DNA from 2 places in the Salinibacterium sp. AL4.1 genome. Region 1 is predicted to be linked to the other one. Evidence: riboswitches for the same ligand, from Rfam matches in the RefSeq annotation. Region 1 holds a riboswitch; the other holds the start of a gene.
The links. A riboswitch is a leader RNA that binds a small molecule or an ion and turns the genes downstream of it on or off. The one in region 1 is predicted to bind glycine.

Region 1 (8,981 bases):
GTGGTGTTGGCGTCGTGGGCGGCCAGCGCTACCCCGGAATCGAACTTGACCTTTCTACGGGCGGCGAACTCGCTCCCGCGATCGTGGCACTTGCAGCGCTGGCGTCCTCAGCCAGCACGATCACCGGCATCGGCCACCTTCGCGGGCACGAAACCGACAGGCTTGCTGCTCTGCGCACCGAGATCAACGCGCTCGGCGGATCCGTCACCGAACTCGACGATGGGCTTCACATCGAGCCCGCCGACCTGCACGGTGGCATCTGGCACAGCTACGAAGATCACCGCATGTCGACCGCCGGAGCCATCATTGGCCTTGCCGTTGAGGGCATCGAGATCGAGGGCATCGAGTCGACCGCTAAGACGCTCCCCCAGTTCCCCGAACTGTGGCGCACGCTGGTCGGCGATGCTCCGCTCACCACCGACACCCTCGGGCTGTTGTAACCATGAGCTGGCTTACGGGCGACGATGATGAGGACGACCGCGCCTACAGCGAATACGACGAGAGTTCGGTGCGCATGCGCCCGAACCCCAAGGCCAACAAGCCGCGCAGCAAAATTCGCCCGCAGCATTCAGATGCCATTGAAGGGCGCGTCTTCAGCGTCGACCGTGGCCGCTACGGCGTCTGGGTAGCCGAAGGAACCCCCGAAGAACGCCAGATCATTGCCGCCCGCGCTCGTGAGCTCGGCCGCAACCAGCACGGCAAGGTTTCTGTCGTCACGGGCGACTGGGTTGACCTGGTCGGCGACACGAGCGGTACCGAAGGAACGCTCTCGCGCATCGTGCGCATTCGCGAACGAACCACGCTGTTGCGCCGAAGCGCCGACGACACGGATGCCGTAGAACGCATCATCGTCGCTAACGCCGACCAGATGCTCATTGTTGTTGCCGCAGCAGACCCGGAGCCGCGACCGCGACTCGTCGATCGCTATCTTGTTGCTGCGTACGATGCGGGAATCGATCCGATCCTCTGCATCACCAAAACTGACTTGCAAGACCCGGCGCCGTTCTTGGAGAACTTTGCCGGTCTCGACTTGAAGGTCATCGCGAGCCGCTCAGACGAGGTTCCCCTCGACGAGCTGCGCGCTGCTCTCGAGGGCCACACGACGGTGGCCGTTGGCCACTCGGGCGTCGGCAAGTCCACACTCGTCAATGCTCTGGTACCGGATGCCAATCGTGCGGTGGGGCGCGTCAACTCGGTTACCGGTCGTGGGCGCCACACCTCGTCGTCAACGATGTCGTACCGCGTCGGTTCTGGCTGGGTCGTTGACACTCCGGGCGTGCGTTCGTTCGGGCTCGGGCACATCGACCCGAGCAAGATTCTTTCGTCATTCACTGATCTCGCAGAGCTCGCTGAAGACTGCCCCCGCGGCTGCACCCACCTGCCGGATGCTCCCGACTGCGCGATCTCCGAGGCTGTTGCTTCCGGCGCTCTCGGTGAGGTCGGCCGGCTACGTCTTGACTCGTTCCAGCGGCTCATCACGACACTCGGTTCCGCTAGCGTGTAGCTGTGACCGAATACACTCTCGCCGACGATCTTTCTCTGGCCCTCGCTCTCGCAGGCGATGCCGACCTCATCTCCCTCGATCGCTTCACCGCGCTCGATCTTGAGGTCACGACGAAGCCTGACCGCACTCCGGTAACGGATGCCGACAAGGCTGTCGAGCGCAGCATCCGTTCCGGCATTGCTGCTGCACGCCCGGGCGACTCAATTCTCGGTGAAGAGTATGGCGAGGCCGGTGACTCGAACCGTCAGTGGATCATCGACCCGATCGACGGCACGTCTAACTTTTTGCGTGGGGTCCCGATTTGGGGCACCCTGATTTCGCTCGTGATCGATGGCACTCCGCAGGTCGGTGTCGTGAGCTCGCCGGCTCTTGGCAAGCGCTGGTGGGCCGCGACTGGCCACGGCGCGTTTGCGCAGGCTCGCGATGGCGACGCCGAACAGATATTCGTGAGCAAGGTTGCTGCTTTGGATGCCGCATCCATTAGCTACAACAGCCTGTCGGGGTGGGATGGCGCCGGTCGCTTGGATGCCGCTGTTGCGCTCACGCGCGCGACGTGGCGTTCGCGTGCCATCGGCGATATGTGGGCGTACATGTTGCTCGCTGAGGGCGCGCTAGACCTCGTGGGCGAATTCGATTTGCAGCCCTACGACATGGCGGCGCTCATCCCTATCGTGCAGGAGGCCGGCGGCCGTTTCACCTCGGTCGACGGCGAAGAAGGCCCCTGGCACGGCAGTGCGCTCGCCACAAACGGCATTCTTCATAACGATTCGTTGAACTTTCTTCGATCTCACTAGGAGTTCACCCTCTTTCGTCACCTGTGAAAAGCCTGTGTTAAGTAGGCTTAGGCAGTACGAAGCGCGACACATTCACACGAAAGAGACTTACTTCTATGTCGACAGAGACAATCTGGCGCCGCACGATCGCCATCGCCGCGGTTGCCGCCGCCGCTGTGGCCCTGAGCGGATGCAGCATCCTCGATCAAGTAACCGACCAAATCGGCGACGCTGTTGATTCCGGCCCCGGCACCACGCAAGACATTTTCAGCCTCGTCATTGGTGACTGCGAAGTCGGCAACCAAGACGGCGGAGAGGTCTCCAGCACGAAGACCATCGACTGCGCAGAGCCGCACGACGCTGAAGTGTACGCCGCTTCGTACCTCGCCGAGGGCGACTTCCCCGGTGACAGCGTCATCGAGCAGCAGGCCACGAACGACTGCTACGCCGAATTCAGCAGCTTCATGGGCGTCGAGTACGACGACTCCGTCTACGACTTCTCCTGGTACTACCCCACCGAGGGCAGCTGGTCTGAGGGCGACCGCGAGATCCTGTGCCTCATTTACGACCCCTCCGGCAACCAGATCACTGGATCGCTCGCAGGCTCCGGACTGTAAATAGCCGCGCTACAACGGCCGACGAAGACATGCTCTTCGTCGGCCGTTGTTCGGTTAAGGGAAGAAACCGCGCCCCCGGCGACGTTGCACTCTGTAGCTCCCTACGAGACGCTGGGAGCAGCAGAGAACAAGGCGGTAGTGAACGATGAAGATTGAATTCCCGGGCTCCAATGGCACAATGCTGGCCGCCCGCCTCGACCTTCCCGAGGGAACACCCTCGGCGTATGCGCTCTTCGCGCACTGCTTCACGTGCTCCAAAGACTCTTTTGCGGCCTCCCGAATTTCCCGCGCGCTCGTCGAGTACGGCATCGCCGTGCTGCGTTTCGACTTCACCGGGTTGGGCGGATCAGACGGCGACTTCTCCAACACCAACTTCAGTTCGAACATCGACGACGTTGTTGCCGCCACCGAGTTCCTCCGTGACAACTACCGGGCGCCGACCATCCTCATCGGTCACTCCCTCGGAGGTGCTGCCGTGCTCGCCGCCGCTCACCGCGTGCCCTCAGCCCGCGCCGTAGCAACTCTCGGCAGCCCGAGCGACCCCGCTCACATCAGTAACCTCTTCTCCCACGCCAGCGCCGAGATTGTGGCAGAGGGAGAAGCAACGGTTCAATTGGGCGGGCGCCCTTTCCGCATCCGCAAGCAACTGCTCGACGACATCGCCTCTCAGCCGCAAAGCGAGCGCCTACGGGACTTGGACGCCGCGTTGCTGGTGCTGCATTCCCCCATTGACCAGACGGTGGGCGTCGACAACGCTCGCGAAATTTTCGAAGCGGCACGGCATCCGAAGTCCTTCGTCGCTTTGGATGGCGCCGACCACCTACTGAGCGACCGGGATGACGCTGCCTTCGCTGCGAGCATGATTGCCGCGTGGGCCGCCCGCTACGCTTTCGATCGCGCCGATGCTGCTGCCGCACCTCACGCCGCGGCATCGAACTCGACTGCTGCTTCTGCCACAGCGGCGGCGCCTGCATCTGAATCTGCAACTGCGTCAGCGCCTGTGGTTAGCCCGAGCGCAACTGTGACAGTCGACGGCAGTGCCGTCATCGTCACCGAGAGCGGCCCCGCGCGGTACGAACAGCGCGTGTTTGCTTCCGGTCACGAGATCATTTCCGACGAACCCGCGCCGCTCAGCGACAACCACGGCCCGGCCCCATACGACTTCATTTTGGCTGGCCTCGGCAGCTGCACTTCGATCACGATCCGCATGTACGCCGATCGCAAAAAGATGCCCCTCAAAGGCGTCAGCGTAAGGCTCACGCGCGAACGGATCACAGCCGCCGACTGCGATCACTGCACGGCGACCGAGGGAATGGTAGAGCACTTTACGCGCGAGCTGACCTTTGACGGTGACCTCACCGACGAGCAACGCGATTCGCTTCTCGTCATCGCCGATAAGTGCCCCGTTCACCGCTCGCTCGAGGGCGAGATCTCAATCAGCACGACGCTGGCCGCCCAGAGCTAGAACGCCGCGACGGCTCGCAGCCTCAGGGCTAAACACCGCAGCGCTAAGGACCTCAGCGCTTGGACGCTTCAAGGCGATCTGAAGCGACTCTCCCTAGCCCTTGCCAGCCTGGCGAGCTACAGTGGTTAGGTCACCCTAACTTCTAAGTGAAATGAGCTGGCGCCCAGCGCCCACTGCCTATGACTCTTGTACGCGACTCCGTCAAGCACCCTCTCGCCGCCCGCCGCCTCGCGGTCAGCGCAGTGAGCCACCCGGCCCCTTCAATCGCTCGCATCACGCTGAGCGGCGACGAGCTCGAAGGCTTCATCAGTAGCGGGCCCACAGACCACGTCAAAGTGTTCTTCCCCGACCCCGCCACTGGTGTGCTGACGGCACCCATCATGACTGAAGACGGCCTCAAACGCGTCGGCGAGGGCAAAGTATTCTCCCGCGACTACACCCCGCTTGGCTTCCGTAGCCACGACGGTCACCACGAACTCGATATCGACTTCGTCGTCCACGGTGACGAAGGTCCCGCCTCCGCCTGGGCCGGAAAAGCAAAAGTCGGCGACGAGATCGTCATTGCTGGCCCGCGCGGCTCGAAGCTTCTCCCGCAGGGTGCCACCCACGTCATCCTGATTGCTGACGAAACCGCGCTCCCCTCGGCTTCACGCTGGATCGAAATGCTGCCAACCTCGGTGCGCATCACCGCGCTGTTCGATGTTGCCGACGAGAGCGTCGAGAGTTACTTCAGCGATGAGCTCAACGCCCGTATGGACGCCCAGTGGTTCTACCGTCGCGATGGCCTCGGTCAGTTGGATGCTGCGCTGCGTGCCCTCGGCGAGATCGGCGAATCTACCTTTATTTTCCTCGCTGGCGAAGCGACAACCTTGGTGCCGCTGCGTCGTTACCTCCGCCGCGAGCTAGGACTCTCGAAGAAACAAGTCACGGCAGACGGCTATTGGCGTCGTGGTGTGACCGATGCCGACCATCACGCCCCCATCGATCCGAGCGACCCCGAAGACTAACGAGCGCAGCGAGCACGCGCGAGCACGGCCCCAGTCGGCCGCGCGTGCTCGCCTGAGCATCCTGCTCCAGCACAGATGTCCAGTCGCCCGATCGGCCCCAAGTGTATGCTGAGGGCACAAGTGAACAGCCGTCATTCCGCCGCGGGAGAGTCCTTCCGATCGATGGTTGGCGCCGTAGGAGCAAACCCTCTCCGGGAATCTCTCAGGCCCCAGTACCGCAGTGGATAGGCAACTCTGAAAAGTAGTCGACCCTGCCCGACTCGCCGACGGGGCAACGCGACGCCACAAGCGTGCGGAAACTCTCAGGCCCAATACAGAGCGGAGAGGACTCAACGACGCCCGTACGACGCTGTGCGGTGAAGAAATGGAGTCACCGTGGCCATTCGCAATCTGACCCCCACTACAGAAGTACCCACTCCTTCTCTCGAAGAAGTGCCGCTCAGCAGCTTCGACCTCTTCACGGTCGGCATCGGCCCTTCGAGTTCTCATACCGTCGGCCCGATGCGCGCTGCGGCGTCCTTCGCCGCTGATCTTGCCGAGCACGCGATGCTCGACTCTGTCGCCACCGTGAATGTGCGCCTCTATGGATCCCTCGCCGCAACCGGTGCGGGCCATGGCACGATGAGCGCTGTGTTAATCGGTTTAGAGGGCAAGCTCTCCGACCGCGTTCTTCCCACCGAGATGGAAGAGATTCTCGCGAGGATCGAAGCGACCGGAACTCTCAGTCTGGCCGGCAGTCACGAAGTGCCGTTCCGCGAGGCCGAGATTGCCCTGCACCCGCTGACCGTTCTCGACGGGCATCCCAACGGTATGCGCTTTGCTGCATTCTCGGATGCCGGCGAGCCCGTTCTCGAAGCAACTTACTTTTCCATTGGCGGTGGTTTCATCTATCGCGAGGGCGATAACCGCGATGGCAGCAACGGTCTCGATCACGTTGCGGATCCCTTTCCGTTCCGCACGGCGGCGCAGTTGCTCGCGCACTGCCGCGCCGAGGGCCTTTCGTTCAGTGGCGTGATGTTGCGCAACGAGCTCGCCCGCCGCTCTGAAGCGGAGGTCCGCGCCGGCCTGCTTCACATCCGCGACGTCATGGACGAGTGCAAGAACAACAGTCTCGAGCGCACTGGCAACTTGCCGGGCACACTCAATGTGCGCCGCCGCGCTCCTGATTGGCACGCGCGACTGCGCGCTGAAGACCCCGACCGCGACCCGGCCTTCTGGCAAGAGTGGGTCAACCTTGTCGCCCTTGCGGTCAACGAAGAGAACGCATCTGGTGGCCGTGTTGTCACCGCTCCCACTAATGGCGCTGCTGGCATCATTCCCGCCGTGCTGTTTTACGCGACGCATTACGCTCCCGGCATGAAAGACGCCGATCAAGCGATGAAGGACGACGCTACCGTGCGCTTCTTGCTAGCCAGCGCCGCCGTGGGCGTGCTCTACAAGCGCATGGCTTCCATCTCGGGTGCAGAGGTCGGATGCCAAGGAGAAGTCGGCTCAGCCTCGTCTATGGCGGCTGCGGGGTTGGCCGAGATTCTGGGCGGAACGCCCGAGCAGGTCGAGAACGCTGCGGAGATCGCAATGGAACACAATCTTGGACTCACGTGTGACCCCATCGGCGGCCTCGTGCAAATCCCCTGCATCGAACGCAATGCCATTGCCGCGGCCAAAGCTATTAACGCCGCCAAGATGGCCCTGTGGGGCGACGGGACCCACCGAGTCTCACTCGACGAGGTGATCATCACGATGGCTGAGACCGGCAAAGACATGAGTTCGCGCTACAAAGAGACGTCGATGGGCGGCCTCGCCGTCAACGTCGTCGAGTGTTAGCAACTAACACGATTACGGGCGCGTGTAGCGCAGCAGTAAGGTTCCGTCAGCGGCGCTGAAAGCGTGGGCGAGCATCATGTTCTGTGGCGTCGCATCCGCGGCGTCGACAATGCGTCGCGCAGAACCGCCCTCGAGGCGTGGACTAACCGTAAGACACAGCTCATCAACCACGCCTTGGGCGATCATCGTGGCGAACAGCGTCGGCCCGCCCTCGCTGTGCAACTGCGGATATCCTCGCTCCGCCAAAGCATGTTTCAACTCCACGGTGTCGACTTGCGACTCTCCCGCAACGATGACGTCCGCGACTTCCTCTATACGTTCTCGTTGCTCCGCGGACGCTTTCTCCGTAGTGACGACGAACGGTCGAGCGGCATACGACTCGAGGTCTTTCGGCTCCAACCGCAGTGACGCGGTCACAATGGCGAAGGGCGGCTGCGCGCTGAGCCCGTTCGCGGTTCGCCAGGCGACCGACTCCTCATCGAGAGCGAGATTACGGTAACCCTCGTGACGCACGGTGCCGGCGCCGACCACGATGACATCCGCGAGTCTGCGCAACAGCGGAAACACGCGCCCGTCCGCCGGTGTTCCTAGCCCGCCCGAGACGCCCTCGTGGGTCGCAGCCCCGTCGATGCTCGACACGAAGTTCGCGCGCAACCAGGGCTTCGTGCGATCAGCCACGGCGTAGCTCGCGAGCAGCTGCTCGTCAGTCAGTGCCGTTCCTACGGCCAGGGAGTGGATGTCGGATGCAGCGGCCACGGGCTACCTTTCGTTGGCGTCGGACATATTGTGCTTCAGCACCGCCGGCTCGCGGAGCCCCAGAATCGCTTCTGCCATTCGTACGGCATCCACCGTTTCGGCCACCTCGTGCACGCGTACGACGCGGGCGCCGTTAAGCACACACGCAACCGCGGCCGCGAGCGAGCCTTCGAGACGCTGGCGCTTCGGCTTTTCGAGTACCTCACCGATGAAGTCTTTGTTCGATAGGGCGACGAGCGTGGGAAGCCCCAGGTCGGTGATCACATCAAGGCGACGCGTGAGTTCAAGGCTATGCAGCGTGTTTTTGTTGAGGTCGTGCCCGGGATCAACAAAGAGACGGTCATCCGGAACCCCCGCGTCCATTGCCCGCTCGACTCGGCTCTGGAGAAAGTCCCGCACCTCGATAGCGACGTCGTCATACTGCGGACGAGCGAACTGGGTTCGTGGCTGGGCCCGCGAATGCACCAGGATCAGCGACGCCTCGCTGTCGGCGACAACGCGGGCTAGATCTGGATCGCTGAGCCCGGTGGTGTCGTTGATCACCGTAGCGTCGGCGGCGATGCTGCGCCGTGCAACTTCTGAGTGGAAGGTGTCTACAGAGATAACGACATCGGATTCTGCTCGCAGCGCCTCGACAACCGGCACCACACGGTCGCACTCCTCTTCGACACTGAGCGGGTCACCCGGAGCAAACGGCACTCCCCCGATGTCGATCCAGTCAGCGCCATCGCGTACCGCTCGCAGCGACGCTGCCACGGCATCGTCGAGCGCATAGTTTGCGCCGGCGTCGTAGAAGGAATCAGGCGTGCGGTTGACGATCGCCATCACCGCCACACGCTGCGAAAAGTCGAAGGTTCGATCACCGATGGTGCGGCGGGGATTCCGCAGCGAAGGGAGCACAAAACTCATACTCCCTATACTGGGCGACGATACTGACAACTCCATTCGAATTACGAAAAAGACCGCGAGAACCTAGACGCTGTTAGGGCAGTTAGGGCTGTCAGCGCCATACGCACCGAGGGAGAATTACACACG
Region 2 (8,981 bases), on a different contig from region 1:
TTCCATCCGGCGGTCGCCCGAGGAGATCAGGTCGAGCCCGATCATCGCGAAATCGGTGGCGATGCACATCATGACGTTGGTGTGATAGATCGGTACCCCTTGGGTATCGCGCGCTTCGAACATCATCGGCTCGTAGCCAAACGATGCACAGAATCGCTCAAGCGCGAGCGGGTTTGCCCGGTGTGACTCGGCCGCATAGGCAACGCGGTTGGTGTGGTCAATGACCATCGCACCGGTGCCCTCGAGGTAGATGCCGTCGTGCTCCAAGCCGGAGTAGTCGACGACATCCTGCACGCGAAAGTCGTGCTTCAGCATCTCGATCACATCGGGGCGACGCTCCGTGCGACGGTTTGGCGCGTACATCGGGTACACCGCAACACGGCCGCCACTGTGCGTCGAGAACCAGTTATTCGGGAACACGCTGTCGGGGCGTGAGCTCTCCGTGTCCTCGAACACGTGGATGTTCACGCCGACGTTACGCAAAGTCTCGGCCACGTGGGTGGACTCGTCGTACGCAGCGCGAGCAATCTCATCCGGTGTTCGCGTGGGGTCGGTGGACTGGAACGCGTTGTCACCAGCGGTCTGGCTGTTCGGAGTGAACAGGTGCGGGCGAATCAGTACTGCGGCCGAAGGCGCCTGAACGCTCATTGACGGTTACGCAGTGAGCGCGGGAACGCGCGAGACGAGCGAGAACAGGTCCTTGGGGTCAGCCGGGTCTGCAATCAGATCGAGGTCCGTTGCGTATTCGGTGCCGCGGACAGCGTCGAAAACGTACCGCAGGGCAGAGAAGTCTTCGATCGCGAAGCCGACCGAGTCGAAGAGGGTTACCTCGTCATTGGCGGTGCGGCCTGCCGCCGTGCCCGCGAGAACTTCCCACAGTTCGGTGATGGGGGAGTCGGCTTCGAGCTGCTGAATTTCGCCTTCGATGCGAGTCTGTTCGGGGAACTCCACGAACACCGTCGAGTTGCGCACGATGGCCTCTTCGAGTTCTGTCTTGCCCGGGCAGTCGCCGCCAATGGCGTTGAGGTGCATACCGGGTTCGATCATGTCGGCCGTGAGAATCGTCGCGTTCTTCTTGTCAGCGGTGCAGGTGGTGACGATGTCAGCGCCGGCAACAGCATCTGCTGCTGAGGTGGCGCGCACGATGTCGAAACCCAGCGGCTCAACGTTGCGGATGAACTTGTCCATCGCAGCAGGGTCGGTGTCCCACACGCGCAGGCTCGTGATGCCGAGGCCGGCGCGGAAGCCGAGAGCCTGGAATTCAGACTGTGTACCGGTGCCGATGAGCGCGAGAACGCTGGAGTCGGGGCGAGCCAAGGCACGCGCCGCCATGACGGAGGTCGCAGAGGTGCGCAGCGCCGTAAGCAAGGTCATCTCTGAGAAGAAGGTGGGGTAGCCGTTGTCGACGCGGGCAAGCATGCCAAGCGCGGTGACGGTCTGGAACCCCAGCGCGGGGTTCGAAGGGTGGCCGTTGACGTACTTAAAGGCGTACGTTTCGCCATCGCTCGTCGGCATCAATTCGATGACGCCTTCGGGGGAGTGGGCGGCAACGCGAGGTGACTTGTCGAACTGCGGCCACTTGGCGTAGTCCTGTTCGAGGTAGCCCACGATGCCCATGATGATTGGCTCGATGCCGGTGTCGGCGATCCAGCGGCGCATGTTGTTGACGTCTACGTAGTGAACCATGGTCACTCCTTTCGTTGCGGTAATCGTGCTTCCTACGTTACGAATGTGCAGTATGTAGCTACAACTCCCAGTCAACGCTATTTCCGGGCAATAACTAGGCATAATGCGAGGCCCGAATATACACTTTGCATATGTCTGACTTAGATGACCTCGATCGTCGCCTCTTGGCCGCCCTTCGAGCCGATGCGCGCGAGTCAGTGGCGAGCCTCTCGCGTCGCCTCAACGTCACGCGCGCGACCGTTACGAGCCGTATTGATCGGCTCGTGAGCAACGGCACAGTGCTTGGTTTCTCGATTCGTATTAGAGAGGATCGCGACCCTTCCTTTATCCGGGCGATTGCCTTTGTCGAGGTAGAAGGGCGATCGACCGACTCTGTAATCAGCCAGTTGCGTGGCCTGCCGGAGATCCACGAGCTCCACACCACCAATGGCGCCTGGGATCTGGTGGCAGACATCCGTACCGACAGCCTCAGCAACTTCGACCGCGTGCTCGCCCGCATGCGTAATGTCGAGGGCGTGGTGAACAGCGAGACGAGTTTGCTGCTGAGCTCGGCGCTGCTGTAGCGCGCGCATCCGCCCCGCGTTGCTATGCTGGGCTCACAACTGAACATCGGGCCGCAACACGATGCGGGAGAGCCGGTCACCCCGCGTTCGTCAACAGAAGTTGGCAGGCGCGAGACCGGCACCGAAGGAGCAAGCCTCCCCGCCAATCTCTCAGGTTCACGTACCGCACCGCACTGGCCACTCTGGAAAGAGAACCTCGCATCACCCTGAGGTTCCGCCGACGGTGAAAGCTCGCTAGCGTTTAGCGTGTGAAGCTCTCAGGCTCATCACAGAGGGGGAGTTCTATTCACTAGCCCACGCGCCAGGAGAACTCCGTGTCCGATGAATCACCCTCGTTAGCGTCACCCGCTGACTCTTCGCCTGCCTCGGTGAGGTACTCGCCGCTGCACAGCATCCACGAACAACTGGGTGCCGCTTTCACCGACTTTGCCGGTTGGATGATGCCGGTACGGTACAGCTCCGACCTCGCCGAGCACCATGCCGTGCGCACCGCTGCTGGAATCTTCGACATCTCGCACATGGCCGAGATTCACGTTCGCGGCGCTGACGCCGGCGCGTATCTCGACTTCGCTTTGGCGGGAAAGCTTTCGGGTATCGCCCTCGCGCAGGCCAAGTACAGCCTGCTGCTCAACGAGGCCGGCGGCATCATTGATGACCTCGTCACCTACCGCCTCGCCGACGATCACTTCTTGGTTGTGGCTAATGCCGGTAACCGTTTCGCCGCAGCGACGGCGCTCGCCGAACGCGCCGAAGGCTTCGACGTTGCCGTCACCGACGAGAGCGACGACTACGCGCTCATCGCCGTTCAGGGTCCCGTTTCCCGCGCCGTCCTCGAAGCGACTGCCGGGCTTAGCGACTTCGCAACGCCCCTCGACGAACTCAAGTATTACCGCGAAACCGCAGCAACCTTCAACGGCACCGACCTCATCATCGCTCGCACCGGCTACACCGGCGAAGACGGTTTCGAACTGTACATTCACGTGGATGCCGCAGCCGCCCTCTGGGCTGCGCTCACGGTTGCCGGCTCCCCGCTCGGTCTCGTCCCCGCCGGTCTCGCCTGCCGCGACACTCTTCGCCTCGAAGCGGGCATGCCCCTGTACGGTCACGAGCTCATCCTCACGACTTTCCCGGTGCAGGCCGGTCTTGGCCGCGTCGTCGCGCTCAGCAAAGAGGGCGACTTCGTGGGCCGCACTGCAATCGAAGAAGGCCCGGATGCCGGCGCCCGCTTGCTCGTCGGCCTTGCTGCTGAAGGCCGTCGCGCCGGTCGCGCCGACTACCTGCTCTTCCACGGTGACAAAGAAGTCGGCGTCATTACCTCGGGCGCGCTCTCGCCGACCCTGGGCCACCCGATCGCTATGGCGTACGTCGACCCCGACGTGAGCGAGGTCGGCACTGAGCTTCACATCGATGTGCGGGGCAGTCGCATTGCTGCATCCGTTGTTTCCCTACCCTTTTACAAGAGAGAGGCCTGATCATGGCTGAGAAGAGCGAACTGCAGTACACCGCCGAGCACGAGTGGGTGCTGGTTGACGGAAACGTCGCGACCGTGGGAATCACCGATTTCGCCGCGGGCAAGCTCGGCGACATCGTCTTCGTTGACCTTCCCAAGGTGGGCGACACCGTCACCGAGGGCAAGATTGTCGGCGAGATCGAGTCGACCAAGTCCGTGGGCGAACTCTTCGCTCCCGTTGCCGGAACCGTCGTTGAGTCCAACGACGCCGTTGCCGACAGCCCCGAACTCGTCAACAGCGACCCCTTCGGTGAAGGCTGGCTCGTGAAGATCGAATTCTCCGAACTCTCGTCGATGCTCAGCCTCGACGAGTACACCGCACTGACAGGCGAATAATGCCCAACCCTTTCATCAGCGGCACCTTCGCCGACCGTCACATCGGTACGGATGACGCCGCCCAGGCCAGCATGCTCGCTGCGGTGGGCTACGACAGCCTTGAAGCGCTCGTGGATGCCGCGGTTCCGCCGGCCATTCACCAGACTCCGGTCGAGAACTCGTCCATCCCGGCTCCCGCGTCTGAGCGTGAAGCGCTCGCCGAACTGCGCGCGCTCGCTGGCGCGAACAAAGTTCGCCGCAGCATGATCGGTCTCGGCTACTACGACACGATCACCCCGGCGGTAATCAAGCGCAACGTGCTCGAGAACCCGAGCTGGTACACGGCGTACACGCCGTACCAGCCGGAGATCTCGCAGGGTCGCCTTGAGGCGCTCATCAACTTCCAGACGATGGTGGCCGACCTTGCGGGTATGACCACCACGAACGCGTCGATGCTCGACGAGGGCACCGCGGCCGTTGAGGGCATGCTCCTTGCTCGCCGCGCAGCTCGCGTCGAGTCGCCCGTCTTCATCGTGGATGCCGACACTCTTCCGCAGACCAAGGCTCTGCTGGTGAACCGTGCGGAGGCTCTCGGGATTGAGCTTGTCGAGCTCGACCTGGCCACGTTGGGGGCGAACCCTGAGTTGCCGGAGTGCTTCGGCGCGCTCATCCAGTACCCGGGTGCAACCGGTCGCGTGTGGGATTCCAGCGAGGTTATTGCTGCGGTGAAGGCACATGGCGGACTCGCCGTTGTCGCCGCCGACCTGCTCGCCCTCACGATTCTCAAGTCTCCGGGCGAGCTCGGCGCAGACGTTGCGGTGGGCACCACGCAGCGCTTCGGCGTGCCGATGGGCTTCGGCGGCCCGCACGCCGGCTACATGTCGGTGCGCAAGGGACTCGAGCGCCAGTTGCCTGGTCGTCTCGTTGGGGTCTCTCAGGATGCCGCTGGCAACCCCGCCTATCGTCTGTCGTTGCAGGCACGTGAGCAGCACATCCGCCGCGAGAAGGCGACCTCCAACATATGTACTGCTCAGGTGCTGTTGGCTGTCATGGCCTCCATGTACGCCGTGTATCACGGACCGCAGGGGCTCAAGCGCATCGCTCAGCGCATCCACCACGACACCGCCAAGTTCGCTGCGCGCTTGACCGCTGCCGGCTTTACGGTCGAGAACGAGACCTTCTTTGACACCCTGTCGGTAACGAAAAAGGGCCAAGCTCAGGCGATTGCGGCTAAGGCGCTCGAGAGCGACATCCTGCTCTATGTAGTGGATGCTGACACCGTGCGTTTGAGCTTCGACGAAGTATCGACGCAGCCCTATGGCGGAATGCTCGCCGCGCAAGAAGACGATCTCGCCGAGGCCTTTGGGCTTGAGGGTGACTACACGACGCCGCTTGACGACTCCAGCATTCCGGAGGCGCTTAACCGCACGAGTGAATACCTCACGCACCCGGTCTTCAACACGCACCGCTCGGAGACGAGCATGATGCGGTACCTCAAGTACCTCGCCGACAAGGACTACGCGCTCGACCGCGGCATGATTCCGCTGGGCTCGTGCACGATGAAGTTGAACGCTGCGACCGAGATGGAAGCGGTGAGCTGGCCGGAATTTGCGGGCATCCACCCGTTCGCGCCTGCCGAAGACGTTGCGGGTTACCTCGTCATGATTTCGCACCTCGAATCGTGGCTCACCGAAGTTACCGGGTACGACACCGCGTCATTGCAGCCGAACGCTGGCAGCCAGGGTGAACTTGCCGGGCTGCTCGCTATTCGCGGCTACCACCGCGCCAATGGCAACCCGGAACGCACTATCTGCCTCATCCCGTCGAGCGCACACGGCACGAACGCCGCCAGCGCCATGCTCGCCGGAATGCGCGTTGTTGTGGTTGCCTGTGATGATCTTGGCAACGTTGACCTCGATGACTTGCGCGCCAAAATCGCCGAGCACGCGAGCGAAATCGCGGCCCTGATGATCACCTACCCCTCGACCCACGGCGTCTACGAGCACGAAGTGCGTGAAATCACGCAGGCCGTGCACGATGCGGGCGGTCAGGTCTACGTTGACGGCGCCAACCTCAACGCCCTGCTCGGTTACGCGCGGTTCGGTGACTTTGGCGGCGACGTCAGTCACCTCAACCTGCACAAGACCTTCTGCATCCCTCACGGTGGTGGCGGCCCCGGTGTTGGTCCGGTTGTTGCGAAAGCGCACTTGGCTAAGTTCTTGCCCGGGCATCCCATGGCTCAGAGCCAGCATCATCCCGCATTCGACATGCAGACCGGTGCTGCCGGTCCGTATGTTCACGCCGGGGGAGCCGTTAGTGCTGCACCGTACGGTAGCCCGAGCATTCTGCCCATCACGTGGGCGTACGTGCGCATGATGGGCTCGGCCGGCCTCAAGGCGGCAACCGGTGCCGCTGTGCTCTCGGCCAACTACATCGCGGTTCGACTGCGTGAGCACTTCCCGGTGCTCTACGCGGGAGACAACGGTCTGGTTGCTCACGAGTGCATTCTCGATCTGCGTCCGCTCAAGGAGGCGACCGGCATCGACAACAATGATGTCGCCAAGCGCCTCATTGACTACGGTTTCCACGCGCCGACGATGTCGTTCCCGGTCTCGGGCACACTCATGGTTGAGCCCACGGAGAGCGAAGACCTCGCCGAGCTTGATCGCTTCATCGACGCGATGATTGCCATCAAGAAAGAGGCGGATGCCGTGGCCGCCGGAACGTGGCCTGCCGACGACAACCCGCTCATCAATGCTCCGCACACGGCACATTCGGTGATCGCGGGCGACTGGGATCACGCGTACTCCCGCGAGCAAGCGGTATACCCGTTATCGACGCTCGTTTCGGGCAAGTACTGGCCACCGGTTAGACGCGTCGACAACGCGTATGGCGACCGCAACTTGGTCTGCTCGTGCCCGCCTATTGAAGCTTTTGCTCAGTAACGCAGGAAGTCGAGCCCGCTAGCTTTCTGGCGGAAAATGGCGCGTGCGGAGTCGATCCAGTTCGACTCTGCACGCGCCATTTCTCTGTCCCCCGAATGTGGGACACCAGTGTTCTACTGAGTTCTCTGTTTGATTGCTCAACTTTTCACTATTATCGCTGGATATTGCTGTGCCAGTTGTTGTAATGTGCGTCTGGTGTAAGGCGAGTGGTCGACCCGACGACCCCAAATCGCTACTGCACCGACTGGAGACCTTCGTGACGACTCGACGGCATCGACACCGTAAGTCCTTCTGGCAACGGTGGAAGAAGCGCTGGTGGCTTGTGCCGATTGCCCTCGTTTCCATCGCATCGCTCGCCCTTGCCGGTATCCAATTCGGTGCCATTGGTTGGATCACGAACGCGGTTACGCCACTCGCCGGGGGCTGCTCCGACATCCGCCCCGTCGTTATCGCCGCCGACCCGTCGATCGCTCCTACCCTTGCCGCTGTCGCTGCTGACTTCGATGAGGCCGACGGCAACTGCACCAAAACCGAGGTGCGCTCGTTGCTCTCGGCCGATACCGCCGCTCTCTTTGCCTCGGGTGCCTCAGGAGATGTCGATGCTTGGGTTCCTGATTCCGCCGCCTGGCTCGACCGCGTGGAATCGATGGCCTCCTCGCTTGGCCGCACCGCGCCGCAGCTAGAAATCACTGATTACGTCGCCAGCACTCCCGTGGTTCTTGCCACCACTGCGTCGCAAGTCTCCAAGCTCGGCGACGAACCGCTGTCGTGGTCGTCGCTGCTCTCCGGCACAGTGTCGACTCTGTTGCCCGACCCGGAAGCGTCAACGGCAAGCCTCGCCGGTCTGGCTCAAATTCAGTCGGTGTCGTCGGCAGAAGACCCGCGTCAATTTGCTGGCGCAATGATCGCGATCGGTAACACGATTCCGCAGTCGACAGAAGAGGCCTTCACGCTCGCCTCGGAGGCAACGCTTCCGACTGTTGTGATTACTACCGAGCGCGAGGTGGCCGCCTACAACACGTCAACGCCGTCCTCGCCAGTGATTGCAATCTACCCCTCTGATGGAACCGTCGAACTGACCTATCCGTTCGTCGAAGTTGGTGGCAGCGGCAGCGACAGCGAGACTGGTGCTGACGCGACCGGCGCCAGCAGCACTGGTGCCGCAGCAGCAACCGCAAGCGAGAACACCGCGGCCGATGCCCCGAGTTCGGTGCTGGCAGCTCTTGCCGCCGCCACCCGTTCGTCGGGCGAGCTGCTCGCCGGTGAAGGTTTCCGCGATGCCGATGGCGGTGGCGCCTTGCGCGTCGCCGGCGTTCCCGAGACTGCGACGGAAGCGAAGCCTACGGCGGATGCCGCCGTGCAGATTGAGATCCTGCGGTCATGGAGTGTGCTCACGCTTCGTTCGCGCCTTCTCGTCGTGATTGACGTGTCGGGATCGATGCTCGAGCCCGCCAACAATGGCTTGCGCCGTATCGATGTGTTCCAGCTCGCCGCGAGCGAGGCGTTGTCGAAGTTCTCGGGCGAAGCCGAGCTCGGCGTCTGGGCTTTCTCGCAAAACCGCGTGGGGACTCAGGACTGGGAAGACCTTTCGCCCATCGCACCTCTCTCTGACCCGGCGCACGTTGCCCAGATCAACGGTGTTGTGGCGTCATTGCCCGATCGGATTTATGGCTACACAGGCCTCTACGACACGATTCTGGCCGCGGTACAGCGAGTCAAGGAGGACTACGACCCGTCGAAGATCAACTCGGTGCTCCTGATCACCGATGGCTATAACGAAGACGACAACGGCATTAGCCTCGACGAACTCTTGAAAAACCTGAAGGCGCTCGAAGATCCGACGCAGCCCGTTCCTGTCATCCTCATCGGGTTCGGTCCTGACACCGACCTCGAGTCAATGACCGAAATCGCGCAGTCAACGGGTGGGGCTGCTTACTCGGCAACCGTTCCCGAAGACCTGGG

Region 2: another riboswitch for glycine. It lies ahead of gcvT (glycine cleavage system aminomethyltransferase GcvT); the one in region 1 lies ahead of ACWTV3_RS13705 (L-serine ammonia-lyase).

What each region holds. Positions count from the first base shown of each region.
Region 1 covers NZ_JBSOQK010000003.1:238,315-247,295, forward strand. Annotated here, with positions in the region: gene aroA (3-phosphoshikimate 1-carboxyvinyltransferase) at 1-440, shown strand, start outside; gene rsgA (ribosome small subunit-dependent GTPase A) at 443-1,504, shown strand; gene ACWTV3_RS13685 (inositol monophosphatase family protein) at 1,507-2,298, shown strand; gene ACWTV3_RS13690 (septum formation family protein) at 2,394-2,894, shown strand; gene ACWTV3_RS13695 (bifunctional alpha/beta hydrolase/OsmC family protein) at 3,040-4,359, shown strand; gene ACWTV3_RS13700 (siderophore-interacting protein) at 4,539-5,366, shown strand; glycine riboswitch at 5,499-5,594, shown strand; gene ACWTV3_RS13705 (L-serine ammonia-lyase) at 5,742-7,190, shown strand; gene ACWTV3_RS13710 (pyrimidine reductase family protein) at 7,203-7,946, opposite strand; gene folP (dihydropteroate synthase) at 7,950-8,855, opposite strand.
Region 2 covers NZ_JBSOQK010000002.1:163,990-172,970, reverse strand. Annotated here, with positions in the region: gene ctlX (citrulline utilization hydrolase CtlX) at 1-648, opposite strand, end outside; gene ocd (ornithine cyclodeaminase) at 655-1,686, opposite strand; gene ACWTV3_RS10170 (Lrp/AsnC family transcriptional regulator) at 1,818-2,249, shown strand; glycine riboswitch at 2,304-2,425, shown strand; glycine riboswitch at 2,427-2,528, shown strand; gene gcvT (glycine cleavage system aminomethyltransferase GcvT) at 2,564-3,721, shown strand; gene gcvH (glycine cleavage system protein GcvH) at 3,724-4,095, shown strand; gene gcvP (aminomethyl-transferring glycine dehydrogenase) at 4,095-7,019, shown strand; gene ACWTV3_RS10150 (VWA domain-containing protein) at 7,276-8,981, shown strand, end outside.